Regions from separate parts of the Mesorhizobium sp. WSM4846 genome, predicted to be linked through region 1. Evidence: predicted binding sites of a transcription regulator. Region 1 holds the regulator's gene; each other region holds the start of a gene.

Region 1 (3,272 bases):
CGGCGGTGAATTTCCGGATTGGCGGGATTTTCGAACTGCTGCGGAATGATGGCGTCGGGCAGCGTCGCGGCCAGCTCGTCGGCCTTGGCGATGGCGCCTTTCATGCCTTTCGGCCCTTCGGTCAGCACCAGTTCGGCGCCGAGCAGCGCCAGCATCTTGCGGCGTTCGACCGACATGGTTTCCGGCATGGTCAGGATCAGCTTGTAGCCCTTGGCGGCGGCGGCGAAGGCGAGCGCGATGCCGGTGTTGCCCGAGGTTGGCTCGATCAGCGTGGTCCTGCCGGGCGCAATCCTGCCCGATGCCTCCAGCGCCTCGATCATCGAGACGCCGATGCGATCCTTGACCGAGCCGATCGGGTTGAAGAATTCGAGCTTGGCCAGCAGATTGGCGACGACGCCCTTTTCCCCGGCGAACTTGTCGAGCCGCACCAGCGGCGTGTCGCCGATCGTCTCGGTGATCGAATTGTAGATGCGGCCGCGGCCGGGCACAGGCACGGTGGTGGCGGGCTTGTTCATTGGTTTCGCTCCCAAGAGGTCAGATGGGCAAGGGTCAGGCAATCAAGTGAGTCAGGCAACTAAGTCTCGACCAGGCAGGATAAAGCCTTCGGCCGCGCAAGCTAGCCTGCCGTTTGAAAATATCCGACGGGTCGCATGCTGAATGCATCCTCGCCCGCAGGTGACTCCTCAGCGAGGCCAGCGCCGTCCTTTGGCCACCGCAACACCGGTCGGCTTGCCGTCCTTGAATTTTTGGGGCTCAGTTCCCGGCGGCGTAGAAATCGTCGTCGAGGCGCTTTTCCAGCGCGACGAGATCGGCCGGCAGCGGCAGACCCATGGCGCGCATCTCCCCCAGCTTTTCGCGCAACTGCTCCTGCACTTCATGCTGATCCTCGGGCTGGTTGATCATCTGCTCGAGCAACAGGCTGATCTGAGCCTTGAATGATTCCAGCGCCATTTTTTTCTCCTTGAGGTTCCCTAAAGCGTGTCGCGTTGGAAGGGATCCGTGCGACACGCTTCGGTTTTTTGGGCGACATGCATTATCGCAGCATGCGGGAAATAAGCTGCGCGGTATAGTCGACCATCGGCACGATGCGTGCATAGTTCAGCCGGGTCGGGCCGATGACGCCGAGCGCGCCGATGACGCGGGCGTCCTTGTCGCGATAGGGCGCCACGACCAGCGACGACCCCGACAGCGAAAACAGCTTGTTCTCCGAGCCGATGAAGATGCGCACGCCGGAGCCTTCCTCCGCGAGGTCGAGAAGCTGGATCAGCCCGTCCTGCGTCTCCAGATCCTCGAACAAATGCCGCAGCAGCTCGATGTCGGCCTGGGCGGTGACATTTTCCAGCAGATTGGCGCGACCGCGCACGATGAGACGCGCCGGCAAGCCGCTCTCGGCGCCTGCCCAGACCGCAAGGCCCTTCTCGACCAAATCCTGCGACAGCGTGTCGAGGGCGGCCCTGGTCTCTTCCTTGATGCGGGCGATCTCGACCCGCGCCTCGGCCAGCGTGCGACCGCGGATATGGGCGTTGAGGAAATTCGAGGCTTCGTGCAGTTGCGAGACGGTGATGCCGGCGGGCAGGTCGACGACGCGGTTCTCGACGTCGCCGTTCTGCGACACCAGCACGGCCAGCGCCTTGTTCGGCTCGAGCTGGATGAATTCGATATGCTTGAGCGCCACCTCGTTCTTGGCGGCAAGCACGAGGCCGGCGCCGCGCGACATGCCGGACAGCATCTGGCTGGCCTCGGTGAGCATGTGCTCCAGCGTCGCACCAGAGCCGGAGGCGCGTACCTGCGCCTCGATGGTGCGGCGCTCCTCGTCGGAGAGGTCGCCAAGCTCCATGAAGGCATCGACGAAGAAGCGCAGGCCGGCCTGGGTCGGCAATCGGCCGGCTGAGATATGCGGCGCGTAGATCAGGCCGAGATGCTCGAGATCGCTCATCACATTGCGGATGGTGGCCGGCGAAAGCGAAGACGGCAGGATACGCGACAGGCTGCGCGAGCCGACCGGCTCGCCGTCCTTCAGATAGGAATCGACAATGCGCCGAAAGATGTCGCGCGAGCGCATGTCGAGCGATTGAAGGGCGGGCGATTGAAGCGCGGGGGATTGGAGCGCTGCCGCCGACTGGGAACCGGGATCGACTGCCTTGGTCATTCGAGCCAAATACCTCCGGCCCAAGGATATAGACATCGGCCGCGCCCGCGCAACTGGTCCATTTTCCTTTGCGCCTCTCGTCGCGTGCGGCTACAAGCCGGCCACGACTCCTAAAACGACAAGAAAGAAGCCTGAATGCGCCCTTCCAAACGCCAGTTCGACGAAATGCGCGCCATCTCCTTTGAGCGCGGCGTCTCCAAGCACGCGGAAGGCTCGTGCCTGGTGAAGTTCGGCGACACCCACGTGCTGTGCACCGCCAGCCTCGAGGAAAAGGTGCCGGGCTGGATGCGCAATTCCGGCAAGGGCTGGGTGACGGCGGAATACGGCATGCTGCCGCGCTCGACCGGCGAGCGCATGCGCCGCGAGGCTTCGGCTGGCAAGCAAGGCGGCCGCACACTGGAAATCCAGAGGCTGATCGGCCGTTCGCTGCGCGCAGTGGTCGATCTGCAGGCACTGGGTGAGCAGCAGATCACCGTCGACTGCGACGTGATCCAGGCCGATGGCGGCACGCGCACCGCCTCGATCACCGGCGGCTGGGTGGCGCTTTACGACTGCCTGCGCTGGATGGAAGCCCGGCAGATGGCCAGCGTCGCCAAGGTGCTGAAGGACCATGTCGCGGCTATCTCCTGCGGCATCCATGACGGCCAGCCGGTCATCGACCTCGACTATCTCGAGGATTCATCGGCCGGCACCGACGCCAATTTCGTCATGACCGGCAAGGGCGGCATTGTCGAGATACAAGGCACGGCCGAGGGCGAGCCTTTCTCGGAAGCGCAATTTGCGGCGCTGATGGAATTGGCCAAGAAAGGTATTACGCGACTGGTCAGCTTGCAGCAGATGGCTGTAGCTTAACCCTGTCATGACTCCTTCCGCCATCCTCGAATCAGCGCTCTACGTCACCGACCTCGATGCCGCGGAAAAATTCTACACCGATGTGCTCGGGCTCGATCTGCTGGGCAAGGTCGACGGCAGGCATCTTTTCTTCCGTTGCGGGGACGGTGTGCTGCTTATCTTCAACGCCGAGGCGACCAAGGTGCCGCCGGCGCCCGATGCCAGGCTGAAAGTGCCGCCGCACGGCACGGTCGGCGACGGCCATCTCTGCTTTGCGGCGAGCGCGGACGAG
Region 2 (3,272 bases), on a different contig from region 1:
TGACGACCAGCGTCGCCAGCGCCTCGCCTTCGACATCCTCGGCGATGATCAGCAGCGGCTTGCTCGATTGCACAGCGGCTTCGAGCACCGGCAGCATGGCCTGCAGGTTGGACAGCTTCTTCTCGTGGATCAGCACATAGGGCTCTTCGAGCTCGACGCGCATCTTGTCCTGGTTGGTGATGAAATAGGGGCTGAGATAGCCGCGATCGAATTGCATGCCCTCGACCACTTCGAGCTCGGTCTCGGCGGTCTTGGCCTCCTCGACCGTGATGACGCCCTCATTGCCGACCTTCTGCATCGCTTCGGCGAGGAAGCGGCCGATCTCCACATCGCCATTGGCCGAGATGGCGCCGACCTGGGCGATCTCGTCGTTCCTTGTCACCTTGCGGGCATTTGCCTTGAGTTCGGCGACGATGGCGTCGACCGCCTTGTCGATGCCGCGCTTCAGGTCCATCGGGTTCATGCCGGCGGCAACCGCCTTGGCGCCTTCCTGGACGATCGACTGCGCCAGAACGGTAGCGGTCGTCGTGCCGTCGCCGGCGACGTCGCTGGTCTTCGAGGCGACCTCGCGCACCATCTGCGCACCCATGTTCTCGAACTTGTCCTCAAGTTCGATTTCCTTGGCGACGGTAACGCCGTCCTTGGTGATGCGCGGGGCGCCGAATGACTTGTCGAGGATGACATTGCGGCCCTTGGGACCGAGCGTCACCTTCACCGCGTCGGCGAGGATGTTGACACCGCGCAACATCTTCTCGCGGGCTTCGGTATGGAATTTCACATCCTTGGCAGCCATTGGATAACTCCTTCAAATAGGCAGCTTACGTTGACTGATGGCTTGTTCAGGCCCCGCTCAGGCGGCCTTCTTTTTTATCTGGTCGGTCATTTCAATCACGCCTAGCACATCGCTTTCCTTCATGATGAGCAGGTCCTCGCCATTGAGCTTGATCTCGGTGCCCGACCATTTGCCGAACAGGATGCGGTCGCCGACCTTGACGTCCAGCGGCTGCAGCTGTCCGCTATCGTCGCGCGCGCCGGGGCCGGCGGCGATGACCTCGCCTTCCTGCGGCTTCTCCTTGGCTGTGTCAGGAATGATGATGCCGCCCGCGGTCTTCTCGTCGACCTCGATGCGGCGGACCAGGATACGGTCATGCAATGGACGGAACGCCATGTCGTTCTCCTCATGGGACAAACAGATTTTCTTGGACCTCCCTTCGCAGCCGACCAGTGGGTCGGTGCGACGGTGCGCGACCCCTGCTCAGGCATCACGCGCCTATCGAATTAGTCTGCCTATCCAGCCTTTCAAGAGGACGCCGAAAAAATTTTAGCACTCGCCATTGTCGAGTGCCAACGCACCGTAATACGCACTGTAATAATGGCGCTATTCCAGGATTTGAAACGATGGATGCGGCTTGAAATCGGGGCTCAACCTTCCGACATCATCGTCGATCCCGGCACCGTCTGCCGGCGGCCGGAACCGATGAGGAAGTGGAAGCGTTTTCCCCCGCGGAGGATGGACGCCTGATCGTTCGGAAAGGAGACGAGCATGGTCGGTAATGAGTTCCAGGTCAGCAACGAGTTCCGGCTCCAGATGCAGGGTTTTGGCCTGACGACGGCAGAGATCCATTATCGTCTTCCCGACTATCGGGACCTGCTCCAGCTCTTCATCTGGCAGCAATACGACATCGCCCCGGATTTCCCGACGCTGAAGCATTTCCTCGAATTTTGGGAACGTGAGATCGAGGGCCCGCTGCATTCTGTGCGCGTCGCCCATCACCGTCTGATTCAGCCCTCCGAATGGCGGGCGGTGGACGGCGTCATTACGCTGCAGTGAAATAGAAAAAGGCGGCGCTTTTCATGAATGGCGCCGCCTCTGCAGCACAGCGCGTCCGCCCCGGCTTCAGGTTCCCCGGTTTCAGGTTCATTGGCGTTCAGGTGGATTGGCGTTCAGGTGGATTTACGTCCCGTGACCAGCAGTCCGGCGGTGCGCGCCGCCTTGACGAAGGCGGTTCGCGCGTCGCGGGCGGTGCGCCAGCCGTCGAGCGCGTCGCCGCAGGCGCGATAGGTTGCGCGCCAGCTCCGGCCGCGCGCCCGGTCCGGCCATTGCTGCATGCATTCGATGGCTTCCCAGCTGCTGGCGACCTTGCGCTCTCCGACGGATTGGAGCTTGAGCGTGATCGGCTCGGAGAATTGGGACGTCGTTAATCACTTCCTCCTTTTTTCTTTTTGAGAATAACCAGGAAGGCGGCCCGATCGGCGCCCGACTGACGAGATGGTTCGTCTAGCTGCACGCTTCAAGACCTCCCCCGGCTTAGCCTTACTTGCCTCCAGCCCTGCTTGCCGAAACCCGGCGCTATATGTCGTCGTCCGGCGGTTCGAGAAGTCCGATCAGCGTCGCCACCCTTGCCGACGGCAGCGGGCGGCCCTCGTTGACCAGCGCCTCATCGGCGCCGACCCAGGCAAAGGCCTCGCGCAACTCTTCGATCGTCGCGCCGGTCGAGGCGATGTCGGCGATCACGGCGTCGTCGACCGGGCCCAACACCGAAATGATGTCGTCGCGTGTCATGGTCATGATGTCCTCCATGCGGCGTGCCGGCGCGACCCTCAAACGACGGTTGAACCGGCATTGCCAGCAGAATCGGGGCCAGTACAATCCGGCAACAAAAATTCTGGCAGCGGGACAGAATCTGGGTCTTGATTTCGGCCTGACAATAACCAAATGAAAATTGCCGGTTGCCGACTGGGACCGGCAGAACCCAGGGAGCGCCAAGCTCTTTGGCGTCCCTCGTACTATGTTGCTCCATGGAGGATGTAGCTATGAGAACCGCATTCGACTTTTCCCCGCTCTATCGGTCGAGCATCGGTTTCGACCGCATCTTCAACCTGCTGGAGAACGCGCCGCAGGCAGTCGAAACCTGGCCGCCCTATGACATCGAGCGAAGCGACGAGAACACCTATCGGGTGAGGATCGCCGTCGCCGGCTTTTCCGAGAACGATCTCGACATCAGCCACGAGCCGAACCTTCTCATCGTCTCTGGCGAGCGCAAGGAACACGACGAGGTGGAATATCTCCATCGCGGCCTTCCGGTGCGACCGTTCACACGGCGCTTCGAGCTTGCCGATCACATGACGGTCACCGGCGCCTCGCTCAACAACGGCCTGCTGACGATCGACCTCGTGCGCCAAGTGCCCGAAGAGATGAAGCCGCGTCGCATCACGATCGCCAAGCAAGACGCCGCGCCGAAGGCCGGACAGGTCGAGAAGCCGAAGCAGGC
Region 3 (3,272 bases), on a different contig from region 1:
GCAGCCTTATTGAAAGCGCGTCAGGCGTTTTCTTCCGTCACGGCACGAAAGCGCAGCAGCCCGTGACAGGCTGAAAGATCCTCGTCGTAACGGACCTCGGTGAATTCGAGCCTGAGATTGACGCGGTGATGCTCATCGAGGGCGAGCGCCGCATCCTGGAGGCGGGCGCTGACCATGTCCATCACGTCGAGCATTTCTTTCCTGGCCTCGGATTTCGACCAGAAATGCAGAGTGAAAAGCTGCTCGGCGTCTTTCTTCCTGCCTGTTACCCAATCATAGACGCTGGTCCGGCCGAACGTCACATAGGGAAACGGGATGTTTTCCGGGACATGGTCGAATAGTTTTGCGCCGCCCAGCGCCGCTGACAGGGAACCGTCAGCGTCCAGCGCCTGGAACAAGGCCTTCTGCAACGCGGCAGCCGGCGCGGTCATTGTATTCTCCCTCGCCCGTCGCGGTTGAACAGGCCTTTGTGCCGTCAACGATTCGTGCTTGCAGCGTAGCCGCGTTGAGGTTGCTGCGCCAGATCAGGGGGATCTCAGGTGGCTACCCACACCTTTCATTTGACATGCAAGGCGTTTGAAAAACGGTGCTATGGAGTGTTTGTTTCTCCAGACCTTCGAGGTTGTTTTCGTGCGCGAGCCATCGCTGCTGCCTGTTTTCGGAAAGCTTGGGATCAAGACGCCAGTCGTCGTTGCGGCGGCGCCGACCATGTCGAAAAGCATTAAGAACATTGTGTCCCTTTCTGTCTTCATACGGAGGCCTAGCCTTGAAGCTGTTCGTCGTCGTTTGGACGGTCCTTGTCCTGGCGGCAGTGTTCTACATCACGCAGGCCTGACCAATCGCATTCATCGATCGGGGGCGGAAACGCAGCCGTCGAGCTTAAGCACCAGGTCTTGGTTGGCATGAACACGCGCGATGCAGACGCGATGGTCGGATCGGCTGAACAGCCGAGACGTCAAGCGACGGGCAAAGGCGGAGAGCAAGCCCTGATCCTGCCGCTAGGTTCACTCGGCACATTCGTGCGCCTGGATCGGATCTGGCGCGTTGGCCCTGAACGCGATGACGTTCGGGATTTAACGAAAATCGGCCGCGGTCAGCACATATATGCTCTTGCGGGTTCGGTCATAGGCATTCCTGGCGACGTCGTGGATGGAGCTGGAAGCCGTATCGAAGGCGGCGAGATAGGTGGCTTCTGCAGTTGGTGTCCCTGACTCTGCCTTCGAGATGGCATCCGTGGCGACGGAGAAGGAAATCTGGAACATGCCGTCATGGCCGACGAAGCGGATGCGTTTGCCCGCCTCGTCGTAGCTGCGGCTTCGATTGGGAAATGTCAGGCTCATGACTTGACCTCCGTTGATGCAACGTCTGCTTTCTTGATCGCCCGCGACGCCCGCTTTTTCTTGGGGGCGACGGGATTGAGGGCCTCCGCGGCGCGGTCGGCCTCTTCCTTGGCCAGCCGCAACGCCCGCAATCTTGCCGTCTTAATGGTCCTGGCCTTGGCCTCTGAAACATATTCGGCCGTTGCTTGGTTGCGTTCCGCGGTTTTCTTCTGCTTCTCCATGAAGCGCGCTTCGGCTTTTTCCATGATGTTCTGGCTAACTTCCGCCATCGATTAAAACCTCCTATTGGCTGCAATGATGAAAATGATTTTCTCCCTTAAAATAGTCACTCGATGTGGAAAAATCAAATTCTGACCTATTTTTGATCGAGCAAATTTCTGAAGCGAAAAGGCAAAATAATACTATTCAATGTTTTACGGCGGCCAACGAATATTTTTTGGCACTCCTATCTTTCGAGTGCTAACGCGCCTATAGAAGGGAGCGGCCGCCTAAGCCGGCCCCAGAAAGAAGTTTCCATGAAATTCCGGCCACTCCACGATCGCGTCGTCATTCGGCGCGCCGAAAGCGACACCAAATCCAAGGGCGGCATCATCATCCCGGACAATGCCAAGGAAAAGCCGCAGGAAGGCGAAGTGATCGCCGTCGGGCCGGGCGCGCGTGACGAAAGCGGCGCGCTGATCGCGCTCGATGTCAAGGCCGGCGACCTCATCCTGTTCGGCAAATGGTCCGGCACCGAGGTCAAGATTGACGGAGAGGACCTTCTGATCATGAAGGAGGCCGACATCATGGGCATCATCGACAAGAGCGAGATGGGCATCATCGAGAAGACCGGGGCTGCCAAGAAGGCCGCCTGATTGGAGCGCCGCGCGTCTTGGACGCGCAAAGGACGCTCCAAATTTTTGATTCAGGCGGTGCTGACAGCGCCCTGCCGCAACCAACCGAACTGGAAAAAAGATGTCTGCCAAGGAAATCAAATTCTCCACCGATGCGCGTGACCGCATGCTGCGTGGTGTCGAAATCCTCAACAACGCCGTCAAGGTGACGCTCGGCCCCAAGGGCCGCAACGTCGTCATTGACAAGGCCTATGGCGCACCGCGCATCACCAAGGACGGGGTGGCGGTAGCCAAGGAAATCGAGCTTTCCGACAAGTTCGAGAACATGGGCGCGCAGATGGTGCGCGAAGTGGCGTCGAAGACCAACGACCTTGCCGGCGACGGCACCACCACCGCCACGGTGCTTGCCGCTTCCATCTTGCGCGAGGGCGCCAAATTCGTTGCCGCCGGCATGAACCCGATGGACCTCAAGCGCGGCATCGACCTTGCCGTTACCGCTGTCGTCAAGGAAATCCAGGCACGCGCCAAGAAGGTCAAATCTTCCGGTGAAATCGCGCAGGTCGGCACCATTGCCGCCAATGGCGACACCACCGTCGGCGCCATGATCGCCAAGGCGATGGACAAGGTCGGCAATGACGGCGTCATCACCGTCGAGGAAGCCAAGACCGCCGACACCGAACTCGACGTCGTCGAGGGCATGCAGTTCGACCGCGGCTATCTCTCGCCCTATTTCGTCACCAATGCCGAGAAGATGCGCGCCGAGCTGGAGGACCCTTACGTCCTCATCCATGAAAAGAAGCTCGGCAATCTGCAGGCGATGCTGCCGATCCTCGAAGCCGTGGTGCAAAGCGGCAAGCCGCTGCTGATCATCTCCGAGGACGTCGAAGGGGAAGCGCTTGCGACGCTGGTCGTCAACAAATTGCGAGGCGGCCTCAAGGTTGCGGCCGTCAAGGCGCCGGGCTTCGGTGACCGCCGCAAGTCGATGCTGGAAGACATCGCGGTGCTCACCGCCGGCCAGGTGATTTCGGAGGACCTCGGCATCAAGCTCGAAAACATCACCATCGACATGCTAGGCCGCGCCAAGCGCGTGCTGATCGAA

Evidence for each region. Region 1 encodes HrcA, which represses chaperone genes, less so after heat shock. Its sites were predicted from a motif close to GTTAGCACTCNCNNNNNGNGAGTGCTAAC; they were not measured.
Region 2: AC0L15_RS22980 (co-chaperone GroES) is a predicted target of HrcA. The motif match lies at 1,321-1,349, and genes of this name have one in related genera.
Region 3: AC0L15_RS06770 (co-chaperone GroES) is a predicted target of HrcA. The motif match lies at 1,776-1,804, and genes of this name have one in related genera.

Annotation. Positions count from the first base shown of each region.
Region 1 covers NZ_JBVVPZ010000013.1:48,699-51,970, reverse strand. Annotated here, with positions in the region: gene cysK (cysteine synthase A) at 1-515, opposite strand, end outside; gene AC0L15_RS13685 (hypothetical protein) at 754-951, opposite strand; gene hrcA (heat-inducible transcriptional repressor HrcA) at 1,034-2,149, opposite strand; gene rph (ribonuclease PH) at 2,285-3,001, shown strand; gene AC0L15_RS13670 (VOC family protein) at 3,009-3,272, shown strand, end outside.
Region 2 covers NZ_JBVVPZ010000031.1:27,075-30,346, reverse strand. Annotated here, with positions in the region: gene groL (chaperonin GroEL) at 1-793, opposite strand, end outside; gene AC0L15_RS22980 (co-chaperone GroES) at 851-1,168, opposite strand; gene AC0L15_RS22975 (usg protein) at 1,544-1,831, shown strand; gene AC0L15_RS22970 (DUF982 domain-containing protein) at 1,945-2,175, opposite strand; gene AC0L15_RS22965 (hypothetical protein) at 2,351-2,569, opposite strand; gene AC0L15_RS22960 (Hsp20 family protein) at 2,815-3,272, shown strand, end outside.
Region 3 covers NZ_JBVVPZ010000005.1:62,161-65,432, forward strand. Annotated here, with positions in the region: gene AC0L15_RS06755 (DUF3168 domain-containing protein) at 21-431, opposite strand; gene AC0L15_RS06760 (DUF1488 family protein) at 1,074-1,340, opposite strand; gene AC0L15_RS06765 (hypothetical protein) at 1,337-1,609, opposite strand; gene AC0L15_RS06770 (co-chaperone GroES) at 1,856-2,194, shown strand; gene groL (chaperonin GroEL) at 2,295-3,272, shown strand, end outside.